DNA from 2 places in the Pseudarthrobacter sp. NPDC092202 genome. Region 1 is predicted to be linked to the other one. Evidence: riboswitches for the same ligand, from Rfam matches in the RefSeq annotation. Region 1 holds a riboswitch; the other holds the start of a gene.
What was found. A riboswitch is a leader RNA that binds a small molecule or an ion and turns the genes downstream of it on or off. The one in region 1 is predicted to bind glycine.
Positions count from the first base shown of each region.

Region 2: another riboswitch for glycine. It lies ahead of gcvP (aminomethyl-transferring glycine dehydrogenase); the one in region 1 lies ahead of gcvP (aminomethyl-transferring glycine dehydrogenase).

Region 1 is NZ_JBIVRG010000029.1:379-11,758, reverse strand. It holds partial or broken gene ACIQF4_RS20960 (L-serine ammonia-lyase) at 1-203, opposite strand, end outside; gene gcvT (glycine cleavage system aminomethyltransferase GcvT) at 615-1,775, opposite strand; gene gcvP (aminomethyl-transferring glycine dehydrogenase) at 1,787-4,684, opposite strand; glycine riboswitch at 4,863-4,961, opposite strand; gene ACIQF4_RS20945 (TetR/AcrR family transcriptional regulator) at 5,056-5,595, opposite strand; gene ACIQF4_RS20940 (MFS transporter) at 5,663-7,246, shown strand; gene ACIQF4_RS20935 (Dps family protein) at 7,350-7,829, opposite strand; gene ACIQF4_RS20930 (APC family permease) at 8,052-9,608, shown strand; gene ACIQF4_RS20925 (hypothetical protein) at 9,701-10,249, opposite strand; gene ACIQF4_RS20920 (DUF4193 domain-containing protein) at 10,545-10,847, opposite strand; gene ACIQF4_RS20915 (hypothetical protein) at 10,940-11,143, opposite strand; gene ACIQF4_RS20910 (hypothetical protein) at 11,287-11,380, shown strand, end outside.
Region 2 is NZ_JBIVRG010000004.1:63,133-81,492, reverse strand. It holds gene ACIQF4_RS08460 (aspartate transaminase) at 1-1,147, opposite strand, end outside; gene ACIQF4_RS08455 (hypothetical protein) at 1,384-1,893, shown strand; gene ACIQF4_RS08450 (universal stress protein) at 1,942-2,364, shown strand; gene ACIQF4_RS08445 (hypothetical protein) at 2,620-2,784, shown strand; gene ACIQF4_RS08440 (hypothetical protein) at 2,942-3,184, opposite strand; gene ACIQF4_RS08435 (hypothetical protein) at 3,228-3,446, opposite strand; gene purU (formyltetrahydrofolate deformylase) at 3,452-4,348, opposite strand; gene cycA (D-serine/D-alanine/glycine transporter) at 4,369-5,844, opposite strand; gene ACIQF4_RS08420 (methylenetetrahydrofolate reductase) at 5,834-6,667, opposite strand; gene lipA (lipoyl synthase) at 6,719-7,726, opposite strand; gene ACIQF4_RS08410 (L-serine ammonia-lyase) at 7,740-9,182, opposite strand; gene glyA (serine hydroxymethyltransferase) at 9,283-10,596, opposite strand; gene gcvH (glycine cleavage system protein GcvH) at 10,608-10,991, opposite strand; gene gcvT (glycine cleavage system aminomethyltransferase GcvT) at 11,232-12,365, opposite strand; gene gcvP (aminomethyl-transferring glycine dehydrogenase) at 12,376-15,246, opposite strand; glycine riboswitch at 15,407-15,504, opposite strand; gene ACIQF4_RS08385 (hypothetical protein) at 15,628-15,969, opposite strand; gene ACIQF4_RS08380 (VOC family protein) at 16,017-16,376, shown strand; gene ACIQF4_RS08375 (DUF427 domain-containing protein) at 16,563-16,847, shown strand; gene ACIQF4_RS08370 (rhodanese-like domain-containing protein) at 16,911-18,257, shown strand; gene ACIQF4_RS08365 (GPP34 family phosphoprotein) at 18,320-18,360, opposite strand, start outside.

The DNA of each region.
Region 1 (11,380 bases):
AAAATGGCCGTCATCGTCCCGTGCCCATGACCCGTCGCCGCCAACGACCCATAAAGATCCACCCGCAACGCCGCCACCCCCGCCAGCAAGCCGGAAGTCTTCAGCTCCTCCGCAAACACAGCAGCAGCCCGCATCGGCCCCACAGTATGAGAAGACGAAGGCCCAATCCCGATCGAAAAAAGATCAAAGACTCCAACAGCCATGCGATTAGTTCCTAACTAAAGAGTTCGTGGTGGGTTGGGTGCGGCCGGCCGAATTCCTCCGCGGGCTCGGTCGCGTGGACGCCCGCTGGGCGGACGTGACGCTCCCTTAGACGCCCGCCTCCGGAGTCCGCCCAGCCGCCGGGGCCCGTCGCCTAAGGTGATGAACGCACGAGGGGCTGGCGGAGCCGGACTTTTCGAAAGCGTGGGCGGGTGAAACAAAAAAACACGCACGTAGTTCGCGTCCACCCACTTCCTGAACGACCTGACCATGTCCGCGCACAACCGCAACGCCCGCACGAGGGGCCGGCGGAGCCGGACTTTTCGAAAGCGTGCGTCAAAGGCGAGGAACGAGCCAGCACGCGTGAAAATGTCCGGTCCGGCGGCCCCGAAGGTGACCGCGCCAAAACAAGGCTACTTGGGGCGTTTATAGAACGGCAGGTCGACGACTCCGAACGGCTCTGCCTTACCTCGCAAATCAACGTCCAGTGCTGTGCCAGCCTCGGTGAATTCAACGTCGACGTAGGCCATGGCGATCGGGTATCCGAGGGTGGGCGAAGGCTGGCCCGAGGTCACTTCGCCAACTGTCGTGCCGTCCTTGAGCACGGGGTAGCGTGCCCGGCCGGCGCGGCGGCCCAGTCCCTTGAGTCCCACGAGCCGGCGGCCGGCAGTGACGCCTGCGCCGGTTTCCTTTTTCGCGGCAAGCGCTGCCTTGCCCACGAAGTCGCCTTCCTTTGAAAGCGCGACGACGGGGCCCAGGCCGGCGGCGAAGGGGTCCCCCTGCAGCGAGAGCTCGTTCCCGTACAGCGGCATGCCCGCCTCAAGGCGGAGCGAGTCGCGGCAGGCCAGCCCGGCGGGCGTCAGCTCCCCATCCTCCGCGATGGCGACGAGTGCCTGCCAAAGGCCCGGGGCGTCGTCGTTCGCCACAAAAATCTCGAAACCGTCCTCACCGGTGTAACCGGTGCGGGCGAGCAGGAGGTCCTGCCCGGCACCGCCCACCAGGAACGGGACTTCCACGGCGGCGTAGTACTTTAGCTCCGTCACCAGGCTGTGCTGGGCCGCGGGCACAAGTCGCAGCAGCAGCTCCTGCGCCTTGGGGCCCTGGACGGCGATCAGCGAGGTGGCCGCGGAGGCGTCGTCCACCTGGACGTCGAAGCCGGCTGCACGTTCAGTCAGGGCCGCGGCCACCACGCCGGCGTTGCCTGCGTTGGGAACCACCAGGAAACGATCCGTACTGCCTGGCGCGGTACCCGCGGTTGCCGGACGGCGGTAGGTGATGAGGTCGTCAATGATGCCGCCGTCCTCATTGCAGATCAGTGAGTACTTCGCCTTGCCCACCGCCATGGCCGAGATCTTCCCCACCAGCGCATAATCCAGGAACGCGGCGGCATCCGGCCCGGTGACCCAGACCTCGCCCATGTGAGAAAGGTCAAAGAGCCCGGCAGCGTTTCGGACGGCGTGGTGCTCGGCCAGCTCCGAGCTGTACTTCAGGGGCATCTGCCAGCCGCCGAAATCGGTGAAGGAGGCCCCCAGCTTCTTGTGCTCGTCGTAGAGGGCGGTGCGCTTCTCAGTCATGGCAGGCGTCCTCAGTTTTCGAATTCGGACAGCGGCGGGCAGGAGCAGATCAGGTTGCGGTCCCCCGCCGCGCCGTCGATGCGGCCAACGGGCGGGAAGTACTTGTCCTGCTTAAGGGATTTCACCGGGAACACGGCCTGCTCGCGCGGGTAGGCACGGTTCCAGGCGCTGCTGATGGCGGCGGCGGCCGTGTGCGGGGCGTTCCGGAGCGGGCTGTCCGTCACCGTGAAGTCGCCGTTGGCCACCTGGTCGATTTCCTTGCGGATGGCGATCATGGCTTCGATGAAGCGGTCGATCTCGCCGAGGTCCTCGGATTCCGTGGGCTCCACCATCAGGGTGCCCGCCACGGGGAAGGCGAGTGTGGGGGCGTGGAAACCGTAGTCGATGAGGCGCTTGGCCACGTCCTCGGCAGTGACGCCGGTGCGGGCCGTGAGTTCGCGCAGGTCCAGGATGCATTCATGCGCCACCAGCCCGGCTTCGCCGGTGTACAGGACCGGGAAGTGCTCGTCCAGCCGTGCCGCGACGTAGTTGGCTGCCAGCAGCGCTGATTTGGTGGCCTCGGTGAGGCCCTGGCCGCCCATCAGCTTCACGTAAGCCCAGGAAATGGGCAGCACACCGGCGGAACCGAACTTGGAGGCGGAGATGGGGACGTCGTTGCCTTCCGTCCAGGTGGCGGCGTTGCCGGGCATGAACGGTGCCAGGTGCGCCTTCGCCGCGACGGGCCCGACGCCGGGTCCCCCACCGCCGTGCGGGATGCAGAAGGTCTTGTGCAGGTTCAGGTGGGACACGTCCCCGCCGAACTTGCCCGGCTGGGCCAGCCCCACAAGGGCGTTGAGGTTTGCGCCGTCGATGTACACCTGGCCGCCGGCGGCGTGGACGGCGTCGCAGACCTCACGGACGTCGGCGTCGTACACACCGTGGGTTGAGGGGTAGGTGATCATGATGCAGGACAATGCGTCCTTGTTCGCCTCGATCTTGGCGTAAAGGTCGGTGTGGTCGATGGTGCCGTCTGCGGCGGTGGCCACCACAACCACCTTCATGCCCGCGAGGACAGCCGAAGCGGCGTTCGTGCCGTGCGCAGAAGCGGGGATCAGGCAGACGTTGCGCTGCTGGTCGCCGCGGGAGTGGTGGTAGCCGCGGATCGCCAGCAGGCCGGCGAGCTCGCCCTGGGATCCGGCGTTGGGCTGGATGGACACCTGGTCGTACCCGGTGATCTCGGTCAGCTGGGCTTCCAGGTCTGCGATGAGCTCACGCCAGCCCTCTGTCTGGGAGTCCGGGGCGAACGGGTGGATGGAGGCGAACTCCGGCCAGGAGATGGCTTCCATCTCGGCCGTGGCGTTCAGCTTCATGGTGCAGGAGCCCAGCGGAATCATGGTGCGGTCCAGCGCCAGGTCCCGGTCAGAGAGGCGGCGGATGTAGCGGAGGAGCTGGGTCTCGGAACGGTGCGTGTTGAACACCGGGTGCTGCAGGAAGTCGGAGGAACGTCCGACGGCGGCGTCCAAGCCGAAGGCAGGGTCACCTTCGGCGTCAACAACTGAGACGCCGAAGGCTCCAACGCCAAAAGCGTCAAGGACGCCGCCGACAATTTCCGTTGTGGTCGTTTCGTCAGTGGAGAAGCCCACCGTGTCAGCGTCGATGCTGCGCAGGTTGATGCCCTGCGCCTCCGCTGCGGCGATGATGCCCGCAGCCCTTCCCGGGACGGAAACGGTGACGGTGTCGAAGAAGCTGGTGTGCAGCACGTCGAGGCCTGCTGCCTTGAGGGACGCAGCCAGGCTCCTGGCGTGGGCGTGCGCCGACTGGGCAATCGCCTTCAGGCCCTCCGGGCCGTGGTAGACGGCGTACATGGAGGCCACGATGGCCAGCAGCGCCTGGGCCGTGCAGATGTTGGACGTGGCCTTCTCGCGGCGGATGTGCTGCTCGCGGGTCTGCAGGGCCAGGCGGTAGGCGGGAACACCGGCGGAGTCCTTGGAGACGCCCACCAGGCGGCCCGGCATGGAGCGCTCGAGGCCCTTCTGCACAGCCATGTACGCGGCGTGCGGGCCGCCGTAAAACAGCGGCACGCCGAAGCGCTGGGCGGAGCCGACGGCGATGTCGGCCCCCTGCTCACCGGGAGGCGTGATGAGCGTCAGCGCCAGGAGGTCGGCCGCCACCGTCACCAGGGCGCCGCGTTCCTTGGCATCGGCGATCACTGGGCTGTGGTCGAACACCCTGCCGGACGCGCCGGGCTGCTGCAGCACCACACCGTTGATGGCGCCGTCGGGCAGCCCCTTGGCGAGGTCCGCGACTTCAACCTCGAAGCCGAGCGCCTCGGCGCGGCCCTTGACGATGGCGATGGTCTGCGGCAGGCAGTCTGCGTCCAGCACTGTCTTGCCGTCCCGGGCGTCCTTATTTTTGTTGGCCCGGCGCATCATCAGCACGGCCTCTGCAACGGCCGTGGCTTCGTCCAGCAGGGAGGCGTTGGCGATGGGCAGGCCTACCAGGTCCTGGACCATGGTCTGGAAGTTGAGCAGCGCCTCGAGCCGGCCCTGCGAGATTTCGGGCTGGTACGGGGTGTACGCGGTGTACCAGGCCGGGCCCTCGAGGATGTTGCGCCGAATCACCGGCGGGGTCACGGTGTCGTAGTAGCCCTGGCCGATCATCTGCACGGCGGTCTTGTTTTTGCCGGCCAGCCTGCGGAGCTCGGCGAGCGCCTCCACCTCGCTGAGCGCGCCTGCCAGTTCGAGCGGCGAGTCCTGCCTGATGTCCTTGGGGACGGCGGTGTCAACCAGGGCGTCCACGGTGTCGTAGCCCACGGCTTTGAGCATGGTGTCGACGTCGGACTGGCGCCGTGCGCCGATGTGCCGGTCAACGAAGGTGGCGGCAGGAGCATGGACGGCGGAGGCCGGAGATACAGTCACGAGGAACTCCATAACTAAGGCGGCGCAGGGTACGCCGCATCGATTCGTGTCCCTCCCCGCTCTGTATTGGACCTGAGAGTTTCCGCGCGGCCTGCCTGGGCTGGCCCCGCTTGCACCGTCGGTGAGCACAGCTGCCTGGAGTTCCGGAACCGGATCTCCGCGCGAACAGCCTGCTGCTTTCCAGAGTTGCCTCGCCGCGGCGGTACATGGGCCTGTGAGATTCCTGGGGAGGTATTGCTCCTACGGCGCCTGCTTGTACCTTCTGGCAGAACTCTCCCGCCGCAGATCAAAGGCTATTAATTTGGGTTGTTGTCTGTGCTTGCCGGTGACGGCCCACACATGCTGCAATTCTCCTACGCTGCGGGCCGCCGGGCAAATGCCGGTTAACCCCTCAGGCGCTCCACCGCCGCAAGGAGTTCTTGCACTTCCTCCTGCCGGTTCCCGGGACTGCCGGACGGACCGCTCTCCCACATGGCATTGAAATAGAGCCCATCACCCATGTACAGCACCGCCTTGGCCATTCCCGCACCCACATCTTTCCCGATCAGGTCCAGCCATTGCTGCTGGATCGCGGCAAAACGGCGCCGTGCGCCCTCGTGCGCCACCTCCGCCAGGCGGGTGGCAGCAACAAAGGAGCGGTCCATCGGGGTGTCGGACCAGAGCGAGGACCGGATGAAGTACGCGGCCGCGCCTTCCTGCGCGGCGGCCATCGCCGCGAGGTCCTCCCCTGCCAGCCGGTCCAGCCGCTCCAGGGTGGCCGTGATCAGCGCTTCCTTGTTGGGGAAGTGGTACAGCAGGCCGCCTTTTGAGACGCCGGCGCGTTTGGCTACCGCATCCAAGGTGGCGGCCCTCTCCCCCACATCGATGAGGAGCTCTTCAAAGGCATCGAGGACGGCATCTCGCGCTATGGGTTTTCTGGCCATGGTTCCCATCATGCACGGTGGGGATTTGATTTCTTAACTATACCGTCCAGACGGTACAGTTAAGCTCATGACCCCATCCGCCGCTTCCCAGCCCAGGACCTGCCAGCCCACTTCAGCCGCCCTGCCCGCTGGCAACCCATCCCGTGGCACCCGGAGGGACTGGCTGGCCCTGGCATTGCTGATGTTCCCCGTCCTCCTGGTGGCCGTGGACAACACGGCGCTCACCTTTGCGCTGCCGGCCATCGCGGGCGCCTTGAACACCTCTGGGGTTGAGCTCCTTTGGGTCGTGGACGCCTACCCGCTGGTACTGGCCGGCCTGCTGGTTGCCATGGGCAGCCTGGGTGACAGGATCGGGCGCCGGCGGCTGCTGATCATCGGCAGCATCGGCTTCGCGGCAGTATCAGCAGCCACCGCCTTTGCGCCCAGTGCCGGCTGGCTCATCGCCGGCAGGGCGGCGCTGGGATTCTTTGGCGCCATGTTGATGCCCTCCACGCTGTCACTGATCCGGAACATCTTCCCGGACCCCAACCGGCGGCGGCTGGCCATTGCCATCTGGGCTGCGGGGTTCTCCGGCGGCGCCGCGCTCGGGCCGATCTTTGGCGGCTGGCTGGTGGAACAGTTCTGGTGGGGCGCCGTGCTTCTGGTGGCGGTACCCATCATGCTCCCGCTCCTGGTCCTCGGCCCCGCCTTCATCCCTGAATCCCGGGATCCATCACCGGGAAAGGTGGACGTGCCCAGCATCCTGCTCTCGCTGTTCACCATGGCCCCTATGGTTTATGGGATCAAGGAGTTCGCCACCGAAGGGCCAGGCGCAGCAGCCCTAGGCACCATAGCGTTCGGCGTGTTAATGGGTACTGTTTTTGTCCACCGCCAGCAACGCCTGCGCAGCCCGCTGCTGGATCTTTCCCTGTTCCGCAACAGGGTTTTCAGCATGGCCATCACCGCCAACATCCTCGCCCTGTTCTCCTTCAACGGGTTCATCCTCTTCCTGGCCCAGCACCTCCAGCTCATCGAGGGGATGTCACCTTCGGCCGCCGGGATGGCAATGATCCCGGCCCTGGTGGCCACCATCGTCGCGGGCCTTGCCGCAGTGCCGGCCGTCAGGAAGATCCGCCCGGGCTTCGTGGTGGCGGCCGGGCTTGCGATGAGTGCCGCCGGCTACAGCCTGGTGACTTTTGGCAGCCATGCGGGCGGACCTTCGCTGCTGCTGGCCGCACTGCTGGTCCTCGCGCTGGGCGTGGGGACTGCCGAGACAATCTCCAATGACCTCATCCTGGGAAGCGCTCCGGTGGAAAAATCAGGCGCGGCAGCAGCAATCTCCGAGACGGGCTACGAGGTGGGCGCCCTGCTGGGAACCGCCATCCTGGGTTCCATCCTTACCGCCTCCTACCAGCACAACCTGCGGCTCCCGGCGGGCATCACCGAAGCCGCCCCCGCCTCAGGAACTGTGCATGCCGGCGAGACCCTTGCCGGCGCCATGGAGCTCGCGGCCCGGCTGCCGCAGCCCCTGGCGGACGCCGTACGCCAGGCCGCGGCAGCGGCGTTCGATTCAGGAGTGCACGTCACCGCAGCGATTGGGCTGGTACTGATGGCGACGGCGGCAGTCCTCGCCGCCGTCGTACTACGAAAAGTGCCCAAGGCGGACGACTGAAAGCTGCCCTGCGCACCTGGCCATGGGACAGAAAAGGCGCCCGCAGCCGGAGGATAACCTCCAGCCGCGGGCGCCCCGCACTCCGCGACCCTGCGGGCGCTGCCTACTTTGCGTCCGGCGCCGTGACGCTGGCGGTGGGCTTCATGTTTTCCGCGTTCACCATCCAGGCGTACTGCTCAAGCTTGGCGATGAACTCGTGCAGCAGGTCCGCGGTGGTGGGATCCTCTTCATCCACTTCATCGTGAACCTTGCGCATGGTGCCCACGGCAGCCTCAAGGGCAGCAACGATGCGTTCGATCGCGTCCTTAGTGCTGATCAGGCCTTCAGGGAACTGGGCCAGGGACGTGGACTCGGCCACGGTGGAGCTGCGGCCGTCCGGCAAAGCGTGCAGTGCCCGCATCCGCTCGGCGGTGTCATCAGCGAACTGGCGGGCAGCGTCCACAATCTCATCCAGCTGCAGGTGCAGATCGCGGAAGTTGGTTCCCACAATGTTCCAGTGCGCCTGCTTGCCCTGGATATGCAGTTCAATCAGGTCGGCGAGCACGGCCTGCAGGTTATTGGTCAGTGTCGGTGAAGCTTTCATGCATCCTCCTCAATTGGTCCAGTAATTCCGACGCTATCAGCACCACAGGGCGCTATGGCTGGTCCGCAGGAAATTTCTCAGTGAGCTTACTAATTTCGCAAACGCGGACATAAACGAACGTCCTTCATATTCCCTCTTGCGTCCCGCGTCACACGCCCCCATACTAAATGAACGCCATTCATATAGTGATCGTAGTCTCAACTTCTTCCAGAAAGTGGTGCCATGACCGAGACCATCCGCACCAGGACAGCCCCTGCCGGTTCCGGGCCGCACTCCCCGGGGACGTCCGGCATCAGCCCCAAAGGACTGAAGGGCGGGCAGCTGGGATTGCTGGCCGTCGTCGTCCTGGGCATTTCCACCATCGCCCCCGCCTATACCCTGACCAGTGCCCTGGGTCCCACGGTCAATGAAGCCGGACTCCAGCTGCCTGTCATTTTCCTGATCGGTTTCATCCCCATGATCCTGGTCTCGCTCGCCTACCGGGAACTCAACGCCGATTCCCCGGACAGCGGCACCACCTTCACCTGGGTTACCAAGGCCTTCGGCCCCTGGGTGGGCTGGATGGGAGGCTGGGGCCTGCTGGCCGCAAACATTATTGTGCTTTCCAACCTGGCGGGAGTCGCCGTCGACTTCTTCTACCTCTTCCTTTCGCAGCTGACCGGTTCCCCGGAGCTCGCCGAGCTGTCCGCAAACAAGGCCCTGAACGTGCTGACCTGCTTTGTGTTCGTGGCCCTGGCGGTCTGGGTCAGCTATCGCGGACTCCACACCACCAAGCTGGTCCAGTACAGCCTGGTGGGATTCCAGCTGCTGGTCCTGGGCCTGTTTGTGGGCATGGCCTTCGCCAACTGGTCTTCCTCAGAAACCGCCATCCCCTTCAGCTGGGAATGGTTCGACGTCACCAAAATCGAGACCTTCGGGCAGATCACCGCAGGCATCTCACTCTCCATCTTTGTCTACTGGGGCTGGGACGTCTGCCTGACGGTCAATGAGGAAACGTCCAACGGCAGGAAGACTTCCGGGCTCGCCGGCACCCTCACTGCCCTGATCGTCCTGGCGATCTACCTGCTGGTGAGCATCGCCACCATGATGTTCGCCGGCGTCGGGGATACCGGCAACGGCCTGAACAACACCGAGATCCACGAAAACATCTTCACCGCCCTGGCTTCGCCCATCATGGGTCCCTTCGCCATCCTGATGTCCCTGGCCGTGCTGTCCAGCTCGGCCGCTTCCCTGCAGTCCACGTTCATGTCACCCTCCCGGAGCATGCTGGCCATGGGGTTCTACGGTGCGCTTCCCGAACCGTTCAGCCGCGTCAGCCGCAAGTTTGCGACGCCGGGCTTCGCCACCGTTGCTGCCGGCGTCATGTCTGCGGGCTTCTACGCGGTGATGCATGTGGTCAGCGAGAACGTCCTCAATGACACCATCCTGGCGCTCGGACTGATGATCTGCTTCTACTACGGGCTGACGGCGCTGGCGTGCGCCTGGTACTTCCGCCACAGCGTTTTCGACAGCCTGCGGCACTTCGTTCTCCGCTTGGTGTGCCCGGTGCTGGGCGGGGTGGGCCTGTTCGTGGTGTTCCTGCAGACTGCAGTGGACAGCTGGGCCCCGGAGTTCGGCAGCGGGTCGGAGATCTTTGGAGTGGGCCTGGTGTTTGTCCTCGGAGTCGGCATCCTGGCCTCAGGCGCCGCCGTCATGCTCATCATGGCCAAGGTCCGCCCCGGCTTCTTCCGCGGCGAAACCCTCAAGCGGGATACCCCCGCGCTGGTGGTGCCGGAGTAGCCGCCGTGAGCTAGTCCAATCGCCCGGCCGCAGGAAAGGTGCCGTTCCCCGCACACAGGGGGAACGGCACCTTTGGCGTCTACGGCCGAATGTCACCAGTAGTGTGCCACGTCCACCACCAGGCGGGACCCGGAGCCCGGCCCATCCAGGGTGAAGACCCGGAAGGGAAGGCGGGCCCGGACGCCCAGGCCGATGCTGGTGTAGCCCTCGTAGCTTCCGGCCCAGACCACTTGGCGGAACGTCTGGTAGCCGGCGGCGTTGGACAGCTCGTTCGGGTCAGCCGGGGTATAGGTGGAGTTGCCGTTGCCGTCGTAGGCGGGAGCGTTGACTGTCACCTGCAGGCGCCCGTTTCCCCGGACGGGGATGGTGAAGCCGGATCCGTCCTGCACTATCTGGGGAACGTACCGCACGGTGTAGCCGGCGGCTGTGCCGTTGAGGTCCACCACCATCCGGTCGAAGCAGTAGTGCTGCCCCGTGCGGACGTTGGTGACATTGGCGGTGCCCATGTCCGGGTCGGCTTTCGCCAGGGAACCCCACACAAGCCCGCAGTAGGAAGTGGTTGCCGAGGCGGGCCCCGGTGCCACGATTCCAAGCCCGGCAGCCATGAGGATGGCGGCGAGCCAGGTGGAAAACTTTTTCATTGTGGAGCCACCCATATGTTGAGCGATTGGATAGCTCAAGGGTAGGAGCGTTTACGGCGCAGATCGAGGGCTGTGGCCTGTTCGCCGCGGAACCGTTAGGGTGTGGCGCCGCGCATCACGCGCACATAAATACGGCGCGGAAAACCGGGCGTTCCTTGGCCTTTTGCGCCGGTTCTGCCCTGTTGTTGCCTTGGACCGGCACCTTGCCGTAACCGGCATAACGACGACGGCGGGAGGCGAAGAAGCGCCAGCCGCCCCTTTGGGGGGGTGGCCGGAGCAGGGAAGTTCGGCAGCGTCAGCCTTCGCAGTCCCGGCAGTACTTCAAGCCGTTCTTTTCGCGGGCAACCTGGGAGCGGTGGCGGACCAGGAAGCAGGATGAGCAGGTGAACTCATCGGACTGTTCAGGAACAACAATGACCGTCAGTTCCTCGTTGGAAAGATCAGCGCCGGGCAGGTCGATGCCTTCGGCGGTGTCGTTCTCATCGACGTCAATGACTGCGGTCTGCGCGTTGCCGCCGCGGGACGCCTGGAGGGCCTCCAGCGAGTCGGCTGGAGATTCTTCTTCCTGCTTGCGTGGGGCATCGTAATCGGTAGCCATAGCGTGTTCACTTTCGTTGCTGCGCAGCACCATTTCAGGCACCTCAGTGAAGCAGTTTAGGGCATGATCCCGCTACCGGTGCAATAGTGTGCTCAACCAGACATTCCGCTCGGCTGCGCCACGGATTCCGTGTGGCTCTGCCGGGCGTGCTCTGCCCCTACCGCCACCCCGCTCAGGGCAGGCAGCCATCCCCAGCGGGTTGCGTCAGCCATGGCATCGGCAGCCTGCTCGCCTGATTCGTAGGCAAACGTGTCACTGAGCCACGCGCGGAACCGGTCGAGGATGTTTGCGCTCATGCCTGAAACCTACGCAGCGATTGTTGTGGGCGCGTTTCGTCGCGGTCTCCCCGGCGTTAATCCGTAGCGGATTCCCTGCCGCGGTTCTACGCTGGAAGCCCTCCGGCTGACCCCGCGCCGGAACCGGCCAGGAAGGATACGGGATGGCAGTACGGCTGAACCGGAAGGCACTCGCCAACGCCCGCAAGCTCATTGCGGCAGGAAAGGTGGAACGCGATGTCCGGGATGACTGGAGTG
Region 2 (18,360 bases), on a different contig from region 1:
TGGTGGCGTAGGAGATCCGGAAGTACGGTCCCAGGCCGTAGGCAGAGCCCTGGATCACAGCCACGGAGGCCGCATCCAGCAGGTACAGGGTGAAGTCCTGGTCGTTGTGGATGGCCTGCCCCTCGGGCGTCGTCCTGCCGATGACCCCCGCACAGTTCACGTACGTGTAGAAGGCGCCCTCCGGCGTCGTGCATGACAGGCCGTCAACGGCGTTCAGGGCAGTGACTGCGGTGTCGCGCCGCTTGCGGTAGGTCTCCACGCTGTCCCGGACGAAGTCCTGGCTCCCCGTGAGGGCAGCGGCAGCGGCGGCCTGGCTCACGGAGGACGGGCAGGAGGAGATCTGCGACTGCAGCTTGTTGATGGCGGCAATCAGCGGCGCCGGCCCGGCAGCGTAGCCCAGCCGCCAGCCGGTCATGGCGTAGGCCTTGGACACGCCATTGACGGCCAGGACCCGGTCCTTGAGTTCCGGGGCCACCTCCACCAGGCTGGCCAGCTTGCCCTCGCCAAAATAGATCTGGTCATAGATTTCGTCCGCGAGGACAGAGACGTGCGGGTGACCGGCAAGGACGTCGGCGAGCGCCCGCAGCTCGGCCCGGGAGTAGACGGCGCCGGTGGGGTTGGACGGTGCGTTCAGGATGACCCACTTGGTCCGCCCGGTGATGGCACCGGCCAGCGCCTCGGGTGTGAGCTTGAATCCGGAGTCCTCGCCGCAGGGAACCAGGACGGGCGTGCCGTCGTTGGCAAGCACCATGTCCGGGTAGGAAACCCAGTAGGGGGCAGGGACAATCACTTCGTCGCCGGCGTTGAGGGAGGCCATGAAAGCGGTGAAGATGACCTGCTTCGCGCCCCCGCCGATGGTGATTTCGGCAGGGGTGTAGTGCAGGCCGGTGCGCAGTTCGAGGGTTTGGAGGATGGCCTGCTGCAGTGCAGGTGTTCCGGTGACGGACGTGTACTTGGTTTCGCCGCGGGTGATGGCCTCCACGGCGGCCGCCTTGATGTGTTCCGGGGTGTCGAAGTCCGGCTCGCCGACTGTCAGGTCAAGGATGCGGCGTCCTTCCGCCTTCAGCTCACGCACCCGGGCCGCAGCGGCCACGCTGGCCGAGGACTTGATGCGGGAAACCCGCGAGGCAGGTACAAATTCAGACATGGTCTCTTCCTAGGGAGTCAGGAGCGAGCGGTACTCGTTTCCTTCGACACTAGGGAAATCCCGCTGCCATGGATAAGACCTAAAGTGCGTGGACGGATAAGCGTCCCTTATGGCTGGCCCACCCACAATTTCCGGTTATGGGTCCACTCACTATTGGTATTTCCGCCGTGGACGCCTGGCTGCCTAGCCTTCTAGGTACGCGCCCATTCAACGGGAAACCGAACCGAGGAGTGATCTTGAGCGTTAAGCACCAAGGCGAAGCCGGTTACTACCGCTACCGCGGAACAGCGAAACCTGACCAGGCCGCCCCGCAGGCAGAGGAGTTCCGCAGGCTGCTCAGGACGAACCGGCAGCGGATCGCCTTCAACGCCAGCAGCAGCCGCCCCCTGTCTGTGCGCCTGAACCAGCACATCGCCCAGGCCCTCCGCGACGGGATGAAGGTGACGCGCCTGGCCGAGGCAACCGGACTTTCCCGCTGGACCATCCGCACCATCGGCCTGTCCTTTGATGACCTGCTGCCCTCCGGGACGCACCCGGAGCAGCAGCTGGCTGTCATCGCAGGGCTGAAGTCCGAGCTCGCTGAACTGGAGGAAGCGAAAGCTGCCCTGGAGGAGCGGCGGCTTAGCCTCCTGGTGGCTGCGCGCCGCCCCGGCGTCATGGATGACTTCGAGCTCGCTGCACTCACAGCACTACAAAGTGGGGACATCCGCAAAATGACGTGGGGTCTTCAGCCCGGACTTCTCTAGACTGGCCAGTGGACGTTGAACCACGGACACAGAGCGAAGGAGCACAGCATGAGCGGAGTAGTTGTTGTAGGTGTGGACGGCAGCCCGTCGGCACGGAAGGCTGCGGAAGTGGCGCTGGGCCTTGCCAAGGCGCTGGGAGGTTCCCTCCACATCGTGACCGCGTTCGACGTGGACCGGTCCGAAACCTTCGGCGTCGGCTCGGATGAAGTGAAGGTCTGGAACTCCGAAGCCGCCGAAACGGTTGCAAAGTCACTTGGCGAGTCACGGCCTGGAGTGGAGATCAGCTACTTCGCCGCCCGCGGGAAGCCCGCTGACGCCCTCATCAAGGAAGCAATGCGCCTCGACGCCCGGCTGATCGTCGTCGGCAACCGGCGCATGCGCGGCATCGGCCGGCTCCTCGGCAGCGTAGCCAACAGCGTGGCGCACAACGCGCCCTGCGATGTCTACATCGCCAACACCTACGACGACTAATTCCCCCGCCGCCGCCCTCAGAGTTTTTGTCCAGATACGCAGGGTTGTAAGGCCTTATAGCCTGCATATCTGGACAAAAACTCCTGCAGCGGGGCAAAAGGAAAGCGGCGACGGCGGGACCTCCCGCCGTCGCCCCTTGCTTTATGCGCCTCTTGATCAAGATTTGCCAAGTTTATCCCGTCGGTAGATAAACCCTCTTCCGTTGCCGCCCCGGCCTGCCTACCGTTAGCTTCACAAGCACGCCAAGGGGGATTTATGGAACGCTCGGACGACGGTACGCAGACGGTCCGCGAGGATGTTCAGCAGCCCGATATTTCGGATCCGCTGGAGGGCCGGCAGCGTACAGTGGCTGAGTGGACCGGCGATCTCCTGCTCGGCATCCGGCAGCCCGGCCAGTTCAGGCTGGCCGACTGGCCGTAGGAATTTCCAGGACCAGCCACTGGGAAGTGCGGGCCACCTGGATCACCGGTATGACTCCCCGGCAACGGCTTCGGGAGCCATGCGCCCAACACGGCCAGCGCACTGATCCAGGTTGTTGCCTGCCGTTTCCGGCCCGCACGCCTCCGCGCCGGGAAACCTAGGTTGAGGCGTCCTTCTCGATTTCCTCGGCGAGGTCATCCACGGCCTCGGGGCGCAGCCTGATGCCGGCCTCGTCGAAGCGTTCCTCGAGCACGTGGCTTACGTCGTCATGGACGTGGCCCAGCCGGATCTCGTCACGGATCTCGTCCGCGATGCTCTCCGCCGTCTCCACGCCGTCAACCTCCTCCGCGCCATCGTCGCCAGAAGGGGCACCTGCGGTTTCAGCTCCGGTGTCAGTCATACTTCATCGTGGCCGGTTGCGCGGGAGCGGTCAACAGCCGTGCCTAGCCCTTGATCTCCACCTTGACGAAGTCCTCCCGGTGGAACATCCGGCGCTCATGCCAGCCGTCCAGGACCACCCAGATGATGGAGCCGTCCGGCGTGATCCCGTCCACCACGCCGCAGCCGATGGCCTGCCCGTCCCGCGAGAGGCGCACCGGCTGGCCCGCGGGCAGCGCGTTCCAGGACACCCGGCGCCAGCTGTGTGGTTCGCTCGGTTTCATCGCGCCTACCGCAGGACCACGGTCCGGTTGCCCAGCAGGAGGATCCTGCCCTCGCAGTGCCAGCGGACGGCGTTCCGGAGTGCCACGCATTCCGCGTCCCGGCCCACGGCCACCAGGTCATCGGCCGTGTACGTGTGGTCCACCTCGATGACCTGCTGGGAGATGATCGGTCCCTCATCCAGCTCGGCGTTGACGTAGTGCGCCGTTGCACCCACCGTCTTCACGCCGCGCTCGTACGCCTGATGGTAGGGCTTGGCACCCTTGAAACTCGGCAGGAACGAGTGGTGGATGTTGATGGTTTTGCCCGCGAGCCTGGCCGAGAGCTCGTCGCTGAGCACCTGCATGTACCGCGCCAGTACCACCAGTTCCACCTCGAACTCGTCCACGAGCTCCAGGAGCCGGGCTTCGGCGTCGGCCTTGGTGTCCTTGGTGACCGGCACGTGGAAGAACGGGATGCCGTGCCACTGGACCAGGCCCTCCTGCTCGTGGTGGTTGGACACGACCGCGACGATCTCCACCGGGATGTCCCCGGTGCGTGCGCGGAACAGCAGGTCGTTGAGGCAGTGGCCCATCTTGGACACCATCACCAGCACGCGGCGTTTCCGGCCGTGCGGCTCCAGCTGCCAGTTCATTTGCCACTTCTCCGCAACGGGTGTGAAGCCGCGGCGCAGGTCAGGGGTGCTCTGCCGGTCCTGCGCTGACGCGAAGTGCACGCGCATGAAGAAGTGCCCCTGCGCCTTGTCCCCGTACTGTTTGATGTCGATGATGTCGCAGCCCTGCTGCAGCAGGAATTCCGAAACCGCGTGCACAATCCCCGGGGACTCCACGCAATCAACCGTCAGGACGTGCTCGACGGCGGTAGCCGGCTCCTGCGCCAAGGCACCAGCGGCGGGGGTTGGCAGGGTCGTTTCCACGGTTGTACTCACTTTTTGGCTCCATCGAGGTCGTGGCCAATGGCCGAAGCTTCGGTATCCAGGTCCTGCGCCAGCTCGGACTTGAACGTGGCGTACCGGGCCAGGTGTGCGGGGCGGCGGCGCAGCACCAGCCAGGCGGCACCAAGGACGAGGAACCACACCGGCGTGACGAGCAGCGCCAGCAGGGTGTCCGGCTGTGTGGTCAGGGCCCAGAGGACGAAGGCGAAGAACGCGAACACCACCCACACCATGGGCACCCCGCCGGGCATCCGGTACTTGGACACCTCGTGCAGGTGGGAGCGCCGGCGCCGGAATGCCAGGTAGCTGGCCAGGATGATGGACCAGACAAACACGAAGCAGACGGCGGATACAGTGGTGACCATTTCGAACGCCTTGCCGATGTCCTGGCCCGCGTACATCAGGATGACGCCGGAAAGCAGCAGGACGCAGGAGAGGAACAGCGCGTTCTGCGGCACCTTGCGGGCGGACAGGTGGCGGAAGACCGACGGCGCGTCCCCCTCCTGTGCCAGGCCGTAGACCATGCGGGAGGTGGAGTAGATGCCGGAGTTGGCCGAGGACATGGCCGAGCTGAGCACCACCAGGTTCACCACGGTGGCGGCGGCGCCGAGGCCGGCCAGGGAGAACATGGCGATGAACGGGCTGTGGCCTGCCTGGAACTGGGTCCACGGGGTGACGGACATCAGGATGATCAGGGCGCCCACGTAGAAGAGCAGCACGCGGATGGGAATGGAGTTGATGGCGCGCGGCAGGTTCTTCTCCGGGTCCTTCGCCTCGGCGGCGGTGGTGCCCACCAGCTCAATGCCCACGAACGCGAACACGGCAATCTGGAAGCCGGCCACAAAACCCATGAACTCGTTCGGGAACATCCCGCCATGGCTCCACAAGTTCGTGAAGGTGGCAGGGCCGGCGTCGGACTGGAAGCCCGTGAAGATCATGAACATGCCCACGATGATCAGCGCCGCGATGGCAATGATCTTGATCAGCGCGAACCAGAACTCGGTCTCGCCGAAGGCCTTCACCGTCACCAGGTTCAGGAGCAGGAGGATAGCCACAGTGGCCAGGCCCGGGATCCACAGCGGCAGGCCCGGCCAGAGTTCCTTGGAATAGCCGGCAATAGCGATCACGTCGGCTATGCCGGTGATCACCCAGCAGAACCAGTAGGTCCAGCCGGTGAAGAAGCCCGCCCAGGGCCCCAGGAGGTCCGCCGCGAAGTCGCTGAAGGACTTGTAGTTCAGGTTGCTCAGCAGCAGTTCGCCCATGGCACGCATAACGAAGAACAGCATGAAGCCGATGATCATGTAGACGAAAACGACGGAGGGTCCGGCAGCGGAGATGGTTTTGCCCGAGCCCATGAACAGGCCGGTGCCGATGGCGCCGCCAATGGCGATCAGCTGGATGTGCCTGTTGGTGAGCTGCCGCTCGAGATGCGGCTCCTGGTGGTTTGTCACGGGCTTAGTTGTCACGTGCTGCTCCTCGAATCAAAGCTGTCTGGAGTGCGGAAGGGGAAGCCTGTTCGGGCCCGGCGGGCAGGGAATCCAGGCTGTTGAAGCTGTAGAGGTGGATGCCGGCGATGGTGCCGGGCGTGTTTTCGAGCCCGGCCACCATGGAGTCCGGGGAGTACCGGTCGCCGCTGAGGAGTTTGCGGGCCAGCGGGCCTTTGCGGCTGAGGAATTTCAGGGAACTTCCGACGCCGATCTGCGTGGCGAGTGCCACCAGCTTGGTCCGCGGGACGGACCCCGCGACGCCCGCCCAAAGGGGCAGGTGGACGCCTTCGCGGCGCAGGAGGGCGGCGTAGTCTTGGATTTTTTCGGCGGAGAAGCACATCTGCGTGACCATGTGTGAGGCGAGGTGCTGCTTGGCCAGCAGCCCGTCCAGCAGGTCCAGGGGGCTGACCAAGGGGTGGCCCTCCGGGTAGCCGGCCACGCCCACGCGCATCATTCCGCCGGTGTACTGGGCGATGTCTTCAAGGACCGGAAGCGCCGAGTCGTACGTGCCGGCGGGCTGCTTCCGGTCTCCCCCAATGACGAAGACTTCACGGATTCCGGCAGCATCGCAGCCGCGGATGATCTCGGTGAGCTCCGCGCGGCTGCGGATGCCCCGGGCGGCGAGGTGCGGGATCACCTGGTAGCCGGCGTCGCTCAGTTCCACGGCGGTGCGCATGGTCCGCTCGATGCCGTGGTGCGGCAGGCAGGTGACGCTGAGCGGCGTGGCCGCGGACACCCGGGCCCGAACCTGCTCAACGATTCCCTCGGAAGGGATGATTTCGATTCTGACGGGGAACATCATTGGTCCTGTCTTTGCTTCGGGTGTGGGGGCTTCAGCGCTGGCTGTTCCGCCTCAAGCAGTGTTGGCCAGCAGGGAGCTTGCTTCCTGGCGGGTGCTGCCGGAGGACTCGATGTGGGCGAGTTCGGCGGGGATTTCCCAGCCTTTCTTCCGCATCGCGGTGGCCCAGAGCCGGCCGGCGCGGTAGGAGGAACGGACCAGCGGCCCGGACATGACACCCAGGAAGCCGATCTCGGTGGCCTCGTCCTGGAGGTCCACGAATTCCTGGGGCTTGACCCAGCGGTCCACCGGCAGGTGCCGCTCGGACGGGCGCAGGTACTGGGTGATGGTGATCAGGTCGCAGCCGGCCTTATGCAGGTCCCGCAGGGCCTCGGAGATCTCCTCGCGTGTCTCGCCCATGCCCAGGATCAGGTTGGACTTGGTCACCATGCCCAGGTTCCGGCCCTGCGTGATCACATCCAGTGACCGCTCGTACCGGAACGCCGGCCGGATCCGCTTGAAGATCCGCGGCACGGTCTCAACGTTGTGCGCGAACACCTCGGGCTTCGAATCGCAGATCGCGGCGATGTGCTCGGGTTTGCCGGAGAAATCCGGGATCAGCAGTTCCACCCCGGTGCCGGGGTTCAGTTCGTGGATCTTCCGGACCGTCTCGGCGTACAGCCACACCCCCTCGTCCTCGAGGTCGTCGCGGGCCACACCGGTGACGGTGGCGTAGCGCAGCTGCATCGCCTGCACCGAGCGGGCCACCTTGGTGGGCTCGAACCTGTCCACCGGGGAGGGCTTGCCGGTATCGATCTGGCAAAAATCACAGCGCCGGGTGCACTCGGACCCGCCAATCAGGAACGTGGCTTCCTTGTCCTCCCAGCACTCGAAGATATTGGGGCAGCCGGCTTCCTCACACACCGTGTGCAGGCCTTCCTTCTTCACCAGGTTCTTGAGCTGGACGAACTCCGGGCCCATCTGGACCTTCGCCTTGATCCACTCCGGCTTACGCTCCACCGGAACAGCAGAATTACGCTGTTCAACGCGCAAAAGCTTCCGGCCTTCAGGTGCCAATGTCATGTCTGTACTTCCTTTAGCATTCGACGACGTTGACGGCGAGGCCGCCCATGGCCGTTTCCTTGTATTTGGAGCTCATGTCCTTGCCGGTCTCACGCATGGTCACGATGACTTCGTCGAGGGAGACCCGGTGCGAGCCGTCGCCCCAGAGCGCCATCTTCGCGGCGTTGATCGCCTTCGCCGCCGCGATCGCGTTCCGCTCGATGCACGGGACCTGCACCAGCCCGCCGATCGGGTCACACGTCAGGCCCAGGTTGTGCTCCATCGCGATCTCCGCGGCGTTCTCCACCTGTTGGGGTGTCCCGCCCATCACCTCAGCCAGGCCCGCAGCGGCCATCGACGACGCCGACCCGACCTCGCCCTGGCAGCCCACCTCAGCCCCCGAGATCGACGCCTGCTCCTTATAGAGCACCCCGACGGCGGCGGCGGCGAGCAGGAAACGCACCACAACGTCGTCGCGGTCCTGCTGGGAGGCGTTCTCCATCCCCGGGGCGAAATGCAGCGCGTAATACAGTACCGCCGGGATGATCCCTGCCGCCCCGTTGGTCGGCGCCGTGACCACCCGGCCGCCGGAGGCGTTCTCCTCATTCACGGCCAGGGCGATCAAGTTAACCCACTCCTGCCAATACTTCGGGTCATGGAACTCGGTGTCCGCGCCTTCACCGTCCTGGTCTTCGCCGGCGGGCCGGGCGCTTTCCTTCCGCAACCGGTCATACCAGTCAGGCGCCCGCCGTCGGACCTTCAACCCGCCCGGCAGCACCCCCTCACGCTTCAGGGACGTCGCCACACACCCCTCCATCACCGAGTAAATATGCAGCAACCCCTCCCGGATCTCCTCCGGAGTGCGGCTGTCCTCCTCGTTGACCCGCATCACGTCACTGATCCCCAAACCGGTCTCCCGGCAGTGCGCCAGCAGCTCCGCGGCGGTCCGGAACGGCAGCGGCAGTTCCTTCTTGGAGTCCTCCAACTCCTGCAGCGCCGCGTCCTCCTCACCCTCACGGACAATGAACCCGCCACCCACCGAGAAAAACGTCGCCGTGTGCAAGACCGTGCCGCCGGCGTCCGAGACCGTAAACGTCATCCCGTTGGTGTGCCTGGGCAGGACGGTTAACGGCCGCAGCACCATGTCCTTCACCCCATACGGCAACGCCACCGCCCCGGCCAGCTGCAGCATCCCGGTCTCCGCGATCGCCGCCAGCCGCTCCTCCACCTCATCGGGCAGGATCAGCTCCGGATGGAACCCTTCCAGCCCCAACAAAATGGCCGTCATCGTCCCGTGCCCGTGACCCGTCGCAGCGAGTGACCCGTACAGGTCCACCCGCAACGCCGCCACCTCCGCCAGCAAGCCGGAACCCTTCAGCTCCTCCGCAAACACAGCAGCAGCCCGCATCGGCCCCACAGTATGAGAAGACGAAGGACCGATCCCAATGCTAAAGAGGTCAAAGACTCCAACAGCCATGCGCGTGCTTCCTTACTGATCGAAAAGACAGGAGTTTTTGTCCAGATACGCAGACTTAAACGCCCCCGAACCCGGCATATCTGGACAAAAACTCCAGAGATTAGGCGAGGTTTGCGACGCCCGGGTACAGGGGGTGGGCCTTCGCCAACTCCTCGACGCGGTGCCGCAGCCCGGAAAGGTCTGTGCCGGCGTCGGCCGTCAATGCCTCGGCGATGATGTCCGCGACCTCGCGGAAGGCAGCCTCACCGAACCCGCGGGTGGCCAGGGCGGGGGTGCCGATGCGCAGGCCGGAGGTGACCATGGGCGGGCGCGGATCGAAGGGTACGGCGTTGCGGTTGACGGTGATGTCGATTTCCGCGAGCCGGTCCTCGGCCTGCTGGCCGTCCAGCTCACAGTTGCGCAGGTCCACCAGCACCAGGTGCACGTCGGTGCCGCCGGAGACCACGCTGATCCCCTTGGCGGTGACGTCCGGCTGGACCAGCTGTTCGGCCAGGATCCTGGCACCGGCCAGTACGCGTTCCTGGCGCTCCTTGAACTCGGCGGACGCCGCGATCTTGAACGCCACGGCCTTGCCCGCAATGACATGCTCCAGCGGGCCGCCCTGTTGGCCCGGGAATACGGCCGAGTTGATCTTCTTGGCGATGTCGGCGTCGTTCGTCAGGATGATGCCGCCGCGCGGACCGGCGAGGGTCTTGTGCGTGGTGGACGTGGTGACGTGGGCGTGCGGGACCGGTGACGGGTGCAGCCCGGCGGCAACCAGTCCGGCGAAGTGTGCCATGTCCACCATGAGGTAGGCGCCCACGGAGTCGGCGATCCGGCGGAACTCGGCGAAGTCCAGCTGGCGGGCGTAGGCGGACCAGCCTGCCACAATCAGCGCCGGCTTGGTTTCCTGTGCCAGGCGCTCCACCTCGGCCATGTCCACGGTGTGCGTGTCCTCGCGGACACCGTAAGGCACCACGTTGTAGAGCTTGCCGGAGAAGTTGATCTTCATCCCGTGCGTAAGGTGTCCGCCGTGGGCAAGGTTCAGGCCCATGATGGTGTCGCCCGGCTTGATCAGCGCGTGCATCACCGAGGCGTTGGCCTGTGCGCCGGAGTGCGGCTGCACGTTGGCGAACTCGGCGCCGAAGAGCGCCTTGATCCGGTCGATGGCGAGTTGCTCCACGACATCCACGTGCTCGCAGCCGCCGTAGTAGCGCTTGCCCGGGTAGCCCTCGGCGTACTTATTGGTGAGCACCGAGCCCTGCGCCTGCATCACGGCCACGGCGGTGTGGTTCTCGGAGGCGATCATCTCTAGGCCGTCGCGCTGGCGGGTCAGCTCGTCGTCGATCTTTGCGGCGATCTCCGGGTCCAGGGCGGAGAGGTCCGCGTCCAGGGACGGGGAGGCCACCTGCTCGAAGGCGGTGGTTGCGGTCATGCCCGCGGCGCTCACAGCTCGCCGCCGTTGGCGGAAGCGTATTCCTCGGCAGACATCAGGGGGCCTTCTTCGGTGACGGCCACCTTGAAGAGCCAGCCGGCGCCGTAGGGATCGTTGTTGATCAGGGCGGGGTCGGAAACCACTTCATCGTTGATCTCCACAACTTCGCCCGTGACGGGGGCGTAAAGATCGGAGACGGACTTGGTGGATTCGACCTCGCCGCAGGTCTCCCCCGCGGTCACCGTGGAGCCGACCTCGGGCAGGTCTACGTACACGATGTCGCCCAGGGCTTCGGCGGCCACGGCGGAGATGCCGATGTTGGCAGGTCCGGATCCGTCAGCAGCAACCCATTCGTGCTCGGCGGAGTACTTCAGTTCAGCAACAACTTTTGCCATGGTGTGTTTCCTTAAGTTTGTGTGTGAAAAGTGAGAGAGCGTCCGGTCAAACCGCACATCAAGTGAGAGAGCGTCCGGAGAAAACCCGCGTTAAGTGATAGAGCGTCCGGATAAAACCGACATCTAGTGAGAGAGCGTCGGAGGCGGCAACAGTGGCGATGGGGCTGGCATCCGGCAGCGTGCGTCAAAGCGACGAAGGAGCAGCACGCAGAGGATGTCAGCCCCAGCGTCACCCGGGAGCTACTTCTGGCGCTTGTAGAACGGGAGGGCTACTACTTCGAAGGGCTCGGGCTTGCCGCGGAGATCGATGTCCAGGGCGGTGCCGGGTTCGGCGTGTTCGACGTCGACATAGGCCAGGGCGATCGGGTAGCCAAGGGTGGGTGAAGGCTGGCCGGAGGTCACCTCGCCCACGACGACGCCGTCCTTCAGGACCGGGTAGTGGCTGCGGCCGGCGCGGCGACCCAGGCCCTTGAGTCCCACCAGCCTGCGGCCGGAAGTGGAGCCGGCACCCAATTCCTTGAGCTCGGCCAGCACGGCCTTGCCAACAAAGTCGGACTCCTTCTTGAGCGAGACAACCGGGCCCAGTCCTGCGGCGTACGGGTTGCCCTCGCGGGAGAGTTCGTTGCCGTACAGCGGCATGCCGGCCTCCAGGCGCAGCGAGTCGCGGCAGGCCAGTCCGGCGGGGATGAGCCCGTGGCCAGCGCCGGCCTCCAGCAGCGCGTCCCACAAACCGGCAGCGTCCTCGTTGGGGATGTAGATCTCGAAGCCGTCCTCGCCCGTGTAGCCGGTGCGTGCCAGCAGCAGGTCCTGGACAGTGCCGTTGACGGTAATCCCTACCTCAACCGCCGCGTAATACTTCAGCTCCGTCACCAGCGAGTGCTGCTCCGCGGGAACCAGGGTCAGCAGGATGGCCTCGGCATTGGGTCCCTGGACCGCGATCAGTGAGGTCTGCGCGGAGACGTCGTCAACAACAACGTCGAAGCTGGCAGCCCGCTCGGCGAGTGCGGCGGCAACCACTGCAGCGTTGCCGGCGTTGGGGACCACCAGGTACTTGTCTTCGCTCCGGCGGTAGGAGATGAGGTCATCGATGATGCCGCCGTCTTCCTGGCAGATCAGGGAGTACTTGGCCTTGCCAACTGCGACGGCGGACAGCTTGCCTGCCAGGGCGTAGTCCAGGAAGGCTGCGGCGTCCGGGCCGGTGACCCAGACTTCGCCCATGTGGGAGAGGTCGAACAGGCCGGCGGCGTTCCGCACGGCATGGTGCTCGGCCAGCTCAGAGCTGTACTTCAGGGGCATCTGCCAGCCACCGAAGTCGGTGAACGAGGCGCCGGCAATTTTGTGCTGCTCGTAGAGCGCTGTGTAGTTCTCAGTCATCGGAAAGTCCTTAGTTCTCAAAGGCGGTGTTGTCCTCGAACGCGTCGAGAGGCGGGCAGGAGCAGACCAGGTTGCGGTCCCCCGCGGCGCCGTCGATCCGGCCCACCGGCGGGAAGTATTTGTCCTGCCGAAGGGAGGACACGGGGAAGGCTGCCTGCTCACGCGGGTACGTCCGGTCCCAGTCGGAAGAGACGACGGCGGCGGCTGTGTGGGGTGCGTTGCGCAGCGGGGACTTCTCCACAGTGAAGTCGCCGGCGGCAACCTGGTCGATTTCCTTGCGGATAGTGACCATGGCTTCGATGAAGCGGTCGATTTCCGCGAGGTCCTCGGACTCGGTGGGCTCCACCATCAGCGTGCCGGCTACCGGGAAGGACAGGGTGGGGGCGTGGAAGCCGAAGTCGATGAGGCGCTTGGCCACGTCTTCAGCGGTGACGCCGGTGCGGGCGGTCAGCTCGCGCAGGTCCAGGATGCACTCGTGCGCCACCAGGCCGGTCTCACCGGTGTAGAGGACCGGGAAGTGCTCGTCCAGGCGTGCAGCCACGTAGTTCGCCGCCAGCAAGGCGGACTTGGTGGCCTCGGTGAGGCCCTCGCCGCCCATCAGCTTCACGTAGGCCCAGGAAATGGGGAGCACGCCGGCGGAGCCGAAACGGGAAGCGGAAATCGCAACGCCGTGCCCGGCTTCATGGGCCGCCTTGTTGGCGTCGCCCGGCATGAACGGAGCCAGGTGCGCCCTGGCAGCAACGGGTCCGACGCCGGGTCCCCCACCGCCGTGCGGGATGCAGAAGGTCTTGTGCAGGTTCAGGTGCGAGACATCGCCGCCGAACTTGCCAGGCTGCGCCAAGCCCACCAGTGCATTGAGGTTCGCGCCGTCAACGTACACCTGCCCCCCGGCGGCGTGGATCGCGTCGCAGACCTCGCGGACGTCGGCGTCGTACACACCGTGCGTGGACGGGTAGGTGATCATGATGGCCGAGAGGACATCCTTGTGGGCCTCGATCTTGGCTGCGAGGTCGGCGTGATCGATGGTGCCGTCTGCGGCGGTAGCCACCACAACAACCTTCATGCCGGCCAGGACTGCGGACGCAGCGTTGGTGCCGTGCGCCGAGGCGGGGATCAGGCAGACGTTGCGCTGCTGGTCGCCGCGGGAGTGGTGGTAGCCGCGGATCGCCAGCAGGCCGGCCAGTTCGCCCTGGGAGCCGGCGTTCGGCTGGATGGACACCTGGTCGTACCCGGTGATCTCGGCCAGGTCGGCCTCCAGGCCGGAAATCAGTTCGCGCCAGCCGGCGGTCTGGGAGTCCGGGGCGAATGGGTGGATGGATGCGAATTCCGGCCAGGAGATGGCTTCCATCTCAGCCGTGGCGTTCAGCTTCATGGTGCAGGAACCCAGCGGGATCATGGTGCGGTCCAGCGCCAGGTCGCGGTCGGAGAGGCGGCGGATATAGCGCAGGAGCTGGGTTTCGGAGCGGTGGGTGTTGAACACCGGGTGCTGCAGGTATGTGGAGGTGCGCAGCACCGGCTCCGGCAGCTCAAAGCCCTCACCGGACACAACCGGGCCGGCGCCAAAGGCCACCGCCACCGCGGAGAGGACCTCCGGCGTCGTGGTTTCATCAACGGACACGCCAACCGTGTCCGCGTCGATGAGGCGCAGGTTGATGCCGCGGGCCTCGGCGGCGGTAATCACCTTGGCGGCCTTGCCGGGGACGCGGACGGTGATGGTGTCGAAGAAGGTGTCGCTGACCAGTTCGCGGCCGGCACGCTTCAGCGTCGCGGCCAGGGAGCGGGCGTTGTTGTGGACGGTTTCGGCGATCGCCTTCAGGCCGTCGGGGCCGTGGTAGACGGCGTAGAAGGACGAGACGATAGCCAGCAGGGCCTGCGCGGTGCAGATGTTGGACGTGGCCTTTTCGCGGCGGATGTGCTGCTCGCGGGTCTGCAGGGCCAGGCGGTAGGCGGGGACGCCGGCGTTGTCCTTGGACACACCCACGATGCGGCCCGGCAAGGTGCGCTCCATGCCGTCGCGGACGGCCATGTAGGCGGCGTGCGGCCCCCCAAAGAACAACGGCACGCCAAAGCGCTGGGTGGAGCCGACGGCGATGTCCGCGCCCTGCTCGCCCGGCGGGGTGATGAGGGTGAGGGCCAGGAGGTCGGCGGCGACGGTGACCAGTGCGCCGCGTTCCTTGGCCCCGGCGATGACGGCTGACTGGTCCCAGACCTGGCCGGAGACGCCGGGCTGCTGCAGGACTACGCCGTTGATGTCGCCCTCGGGCAGCCCGGCGGTGAGGTCGGCGATTTCCACCTCGAAACCGAGGGCCTCGGCGCGGCCCAGGACAATGGCGATGGTCTGCGGGAGGAGGTCGGCGTCGAGGACGGTCTTGCCGTCCTTCGCGGTCTTGGACTTGTTCGCGCGGCGCATCAAAAGCACGGCTTCGGCGACGGCGGTGGCTTCATCCAGCAGGGACGCGTTGGCCACCGGGAGTGCGGTGAGGTCCTGGACCATGGTCTGGAAGTTGAGCAGCGCCTCGAGCCGGCCCTGGGAAATCTCGGGCTGGTACGGGGTGTAGGCGGTGTACCAGGCGGGGGCTTCGAGGATGTTGCGGCGGATCACCGGCGGGGTCACGGTGTCGTAGTAGCCCTGGCCGATCATCTGCACGGCCATCTTGTTCTTGCCGGCCAGCTTGCGCAGTTCGGTGAGGACCTGGACTTCGCTGAGGGCGCTCTCAAGGGTGAGCGGCTTGTCCTGGCGGATGGAATCCGGGACCGCGCTGTCAACGAGGCCATCGAGGGTGTCGTAACCGACGGCCTTGAGCATGGTGTCGATATCGGACTGGCGGCGCGCGCCGATATGGCGGTCCGCGAAGGTGGTGGGGGACGACTGAACCGTCATGAGGGGAACTCCATAATTCAGGTGGCGTAGGGTGCCACTTTGATTCGGGTTCCTCCCCGCTCTGTATTGGACCTGAGAGTTTTGCATTGCCCTGCTGTTCAGCGGGGCGCCACTTGCACCGTCGGTGAGCCCGGTTGCCCGGACTGCTTTCCAGAGTTGCCTTGCCGCGGCGGTACGTGGGCCTGAGAGATTCCTGGGGAGGATTTGCTCCTACGGCGCCTGCAGAACGTACCGGCAGGACTCTCCCGCCGCAGATCATAAGCGTGTGCCACTGGTGGGTGACACGACTCACACCATACCAAGATCCGTGGCGGGATCCAAACTTCGGGCCCCCTAAGGCGACCTACGACGCCGGGACGCGCCGCCGTCGCCATCCCTTTGTCACTGTTCCCGGCCGCTGGCTTTCCGGCCGATGTTGTACCCGGCCCAGAAGGCGAGCAGCAGCAGGCCCACGACGGCGATTGCCAGGCCAGCTTGCGTTCCCGGGCTGAGGAAGGCCATGCCTGAGCCGGAGAAGGGCTGGTTGCTCAGCGGCGCGTAGGCGAACCAGCCAATGTAGGTGTTCCTGTTGAGCCAGGCCACCGCGCACCCCGCAAGCAGGATGGCGAACCCGGCCAGGGGCAGGACGGCACCCGGCATCCGGGCCGGTTTCCGCGGCCCACGTTCTTCAGAGCTGTCTTCTTCAGGCGTGCTGTCTTCTTCAGGCGTGCTGTTGTCCCCCATGCAGGCGAGTCTAGCCGGGCTTCCAAGGACGGGATTAGGCTGGGCGCATGTTGACCCTCGGCAGCACCGTCCTCGGCGTCAATGACGTTGCCCGCGCCACCGCTTTCTGGCACGCAGCCCTGGGCTACGTCCCGCGTGAACCCGGTGACGAGACCTGGATCATCCTGGTTCCGGCGTCGGGCCCGGGCGCGCAACTGGCACTGATGTTGAGCGAAACGCCTGCCCAGGACCACCCGCGCATCCACCTGGATTTGTATGCGGACAACCAGGAGGCAGAGGTGGAACGGCTGATCTCGCTCGGGGCCTCCCGCGTCGCCTGGGACCTCTACCCGGAAGACCCGGATTTCGTTGTGCTCGCAGACCCCGACGGTAACCGTTTCTGCGTTGTCGCCCATAACCCGCAGTAGCCCTGGTCTGCAGGTTCGGCCGGGGCCGGACGCTAGGCCGGGTGCCGCGGCGCTCCCAAGGATGCCGGACGACGGCGGAACCTCCCGCCGTCGTCCGCTTCCGTCCGGGAACAAGCCGGCCGGGCGCGGCGTTGGGATACCTACGACAGTTCCGCCGCCACGCGGCACCCAACAGAACGGAACCCCATGGTCAGGGCTATCTGGAACGGAAAAGTCATCGCCGAATCAACGGACACGGTGGTGGTGGAGGGCAACCACTACTTTCCCCGCGACGCCGTCAACGCCGGCTACCTGAGGGACAGCGACCTTTACTCGGTGTGCCCGTGGAAGGGCCGGGCCAGCTACCACACGCTGGAAGTTGACGGGAAGCTCAACGTGGACGCCGCCTGGTTCTACCCTGAGCCCAAGCCCCGTGCCAAGCAGATCGAGGACCGGATCGCCTTCTGGCGCGGAGTGACGATCGAGGGCTGACTGGAACTCCCCCGGGCGGTAACGTGGCGATCACGCTGATAACCGTTCAAGGAGGAATCCGGCATGGAAGTCATCACCATCGAAACGCCGCAGCTGGGCGACCGCACCTACCTCGTGCATGACGGCGCGGTGGGCGTGGTCATCGATCCCCAGCGGGACACGGACAGGGTGGAAAAGGCCGTCTCGGATGCCGGCGTGAGGATCACCCACGTGGCCGAGACGCACATCCACAACGACTACGTCACCGGCGGGCTGCAGCTGGCCCAGGACCACAACGCCGCCTACCTGGTCAACGCCGCGGACGATGTCCCGTACACCCGCCAGCCGATCTCCGACGGGGAAACGGTGCAGGTGGGGCGGATGGTCCTCAAGGCTGTGGCCACGCCGGGGCACACCCACCACCACCTCTCCTACATCGTGACCGACGGCGGGCGCCAGGCGGTGTTCTCGGGCGGCAGCCTGTTGTACGGCTCGGTGGGCCGCACGGACCTGGTCAGCGAGGAAGACACCGTGCCGCTGACCCACCACCAGTACAGGTCGGTCCGGCGGCTGGTGGATGAGGCGGCTGGGGACGCCGGGCTGTACCCGACCCACGGCTTCGGTTCCTTCTGCTCCTCGGGCCCGGCGAGCGGCGCGGAGTCCTCCACCATCGGCGAGCAGCTGAACGACAACCATGCCCTGACGGACCCCGACGAGGACCACTTTGTCCGCGAGCTGATCCACAACCTCACCGCCTATCCGTCCTACTACGCCCACATGGCCCCCATCAACATGGCGGGCCCCACCGCACCGGACCTGGACCTGCCCGACTCGCTGGACCAGGACGAGCTGGCATCCCGGCTGGAGCGGGGAGAGTGGGTGGTGGACCTGCGGAACCGCGTGGCCTTTGCCAGCGACCACCTGAACGGCAGCCTCAGCTTCGAGTACGGCGACGGCACCCAGTTCACCGCCTTCCTGGGCTGGGTCCTGCCCTGGGACGAACAGCTGACGCTGGTGGGTGAACGCCAGGAAGTGGAGAACGCCATCCGGGACCTGTCCCGTATCGGCATCGATAACCCCGACGCGGCCATCGGCGCCGGACCCGGGGACGTTGCGCCGCAGGTGGAAACCTCCTCCTATGACAGCGTCGGCTGGCAGGAAGTGCTGCAGAAGCCCAAGGAGGATCCCATCCTCGATGTCCGCCGCACGGACGAGTTCGAGGATTCCCACATCCAGGATGCGGTGAACATCCCGCTCCACGAGCTGCTCCGGCGCATGGACGAGGTACCCGCTGGCCGGCTGTGGGTGCACTGCGGCTCCGGCTACCGCTCCGCCGTGGCCGCAAGCCTCCTGCAGCGCACCGGCCGCGACGTGGTCCACATTGACGCGAGCTTCGGCGACGTGGAGAAGGCCGGCCTCACGCTGGCCTGAACCGGCAGTGGTGAGCGGACGACGGCGGGACCTCCCGCCGTCGTCCGCCTGCTTTGCCCCGCCTAGAGGTTCGCGGCTTCTTCCTCCGCCAGCCTGATCATGC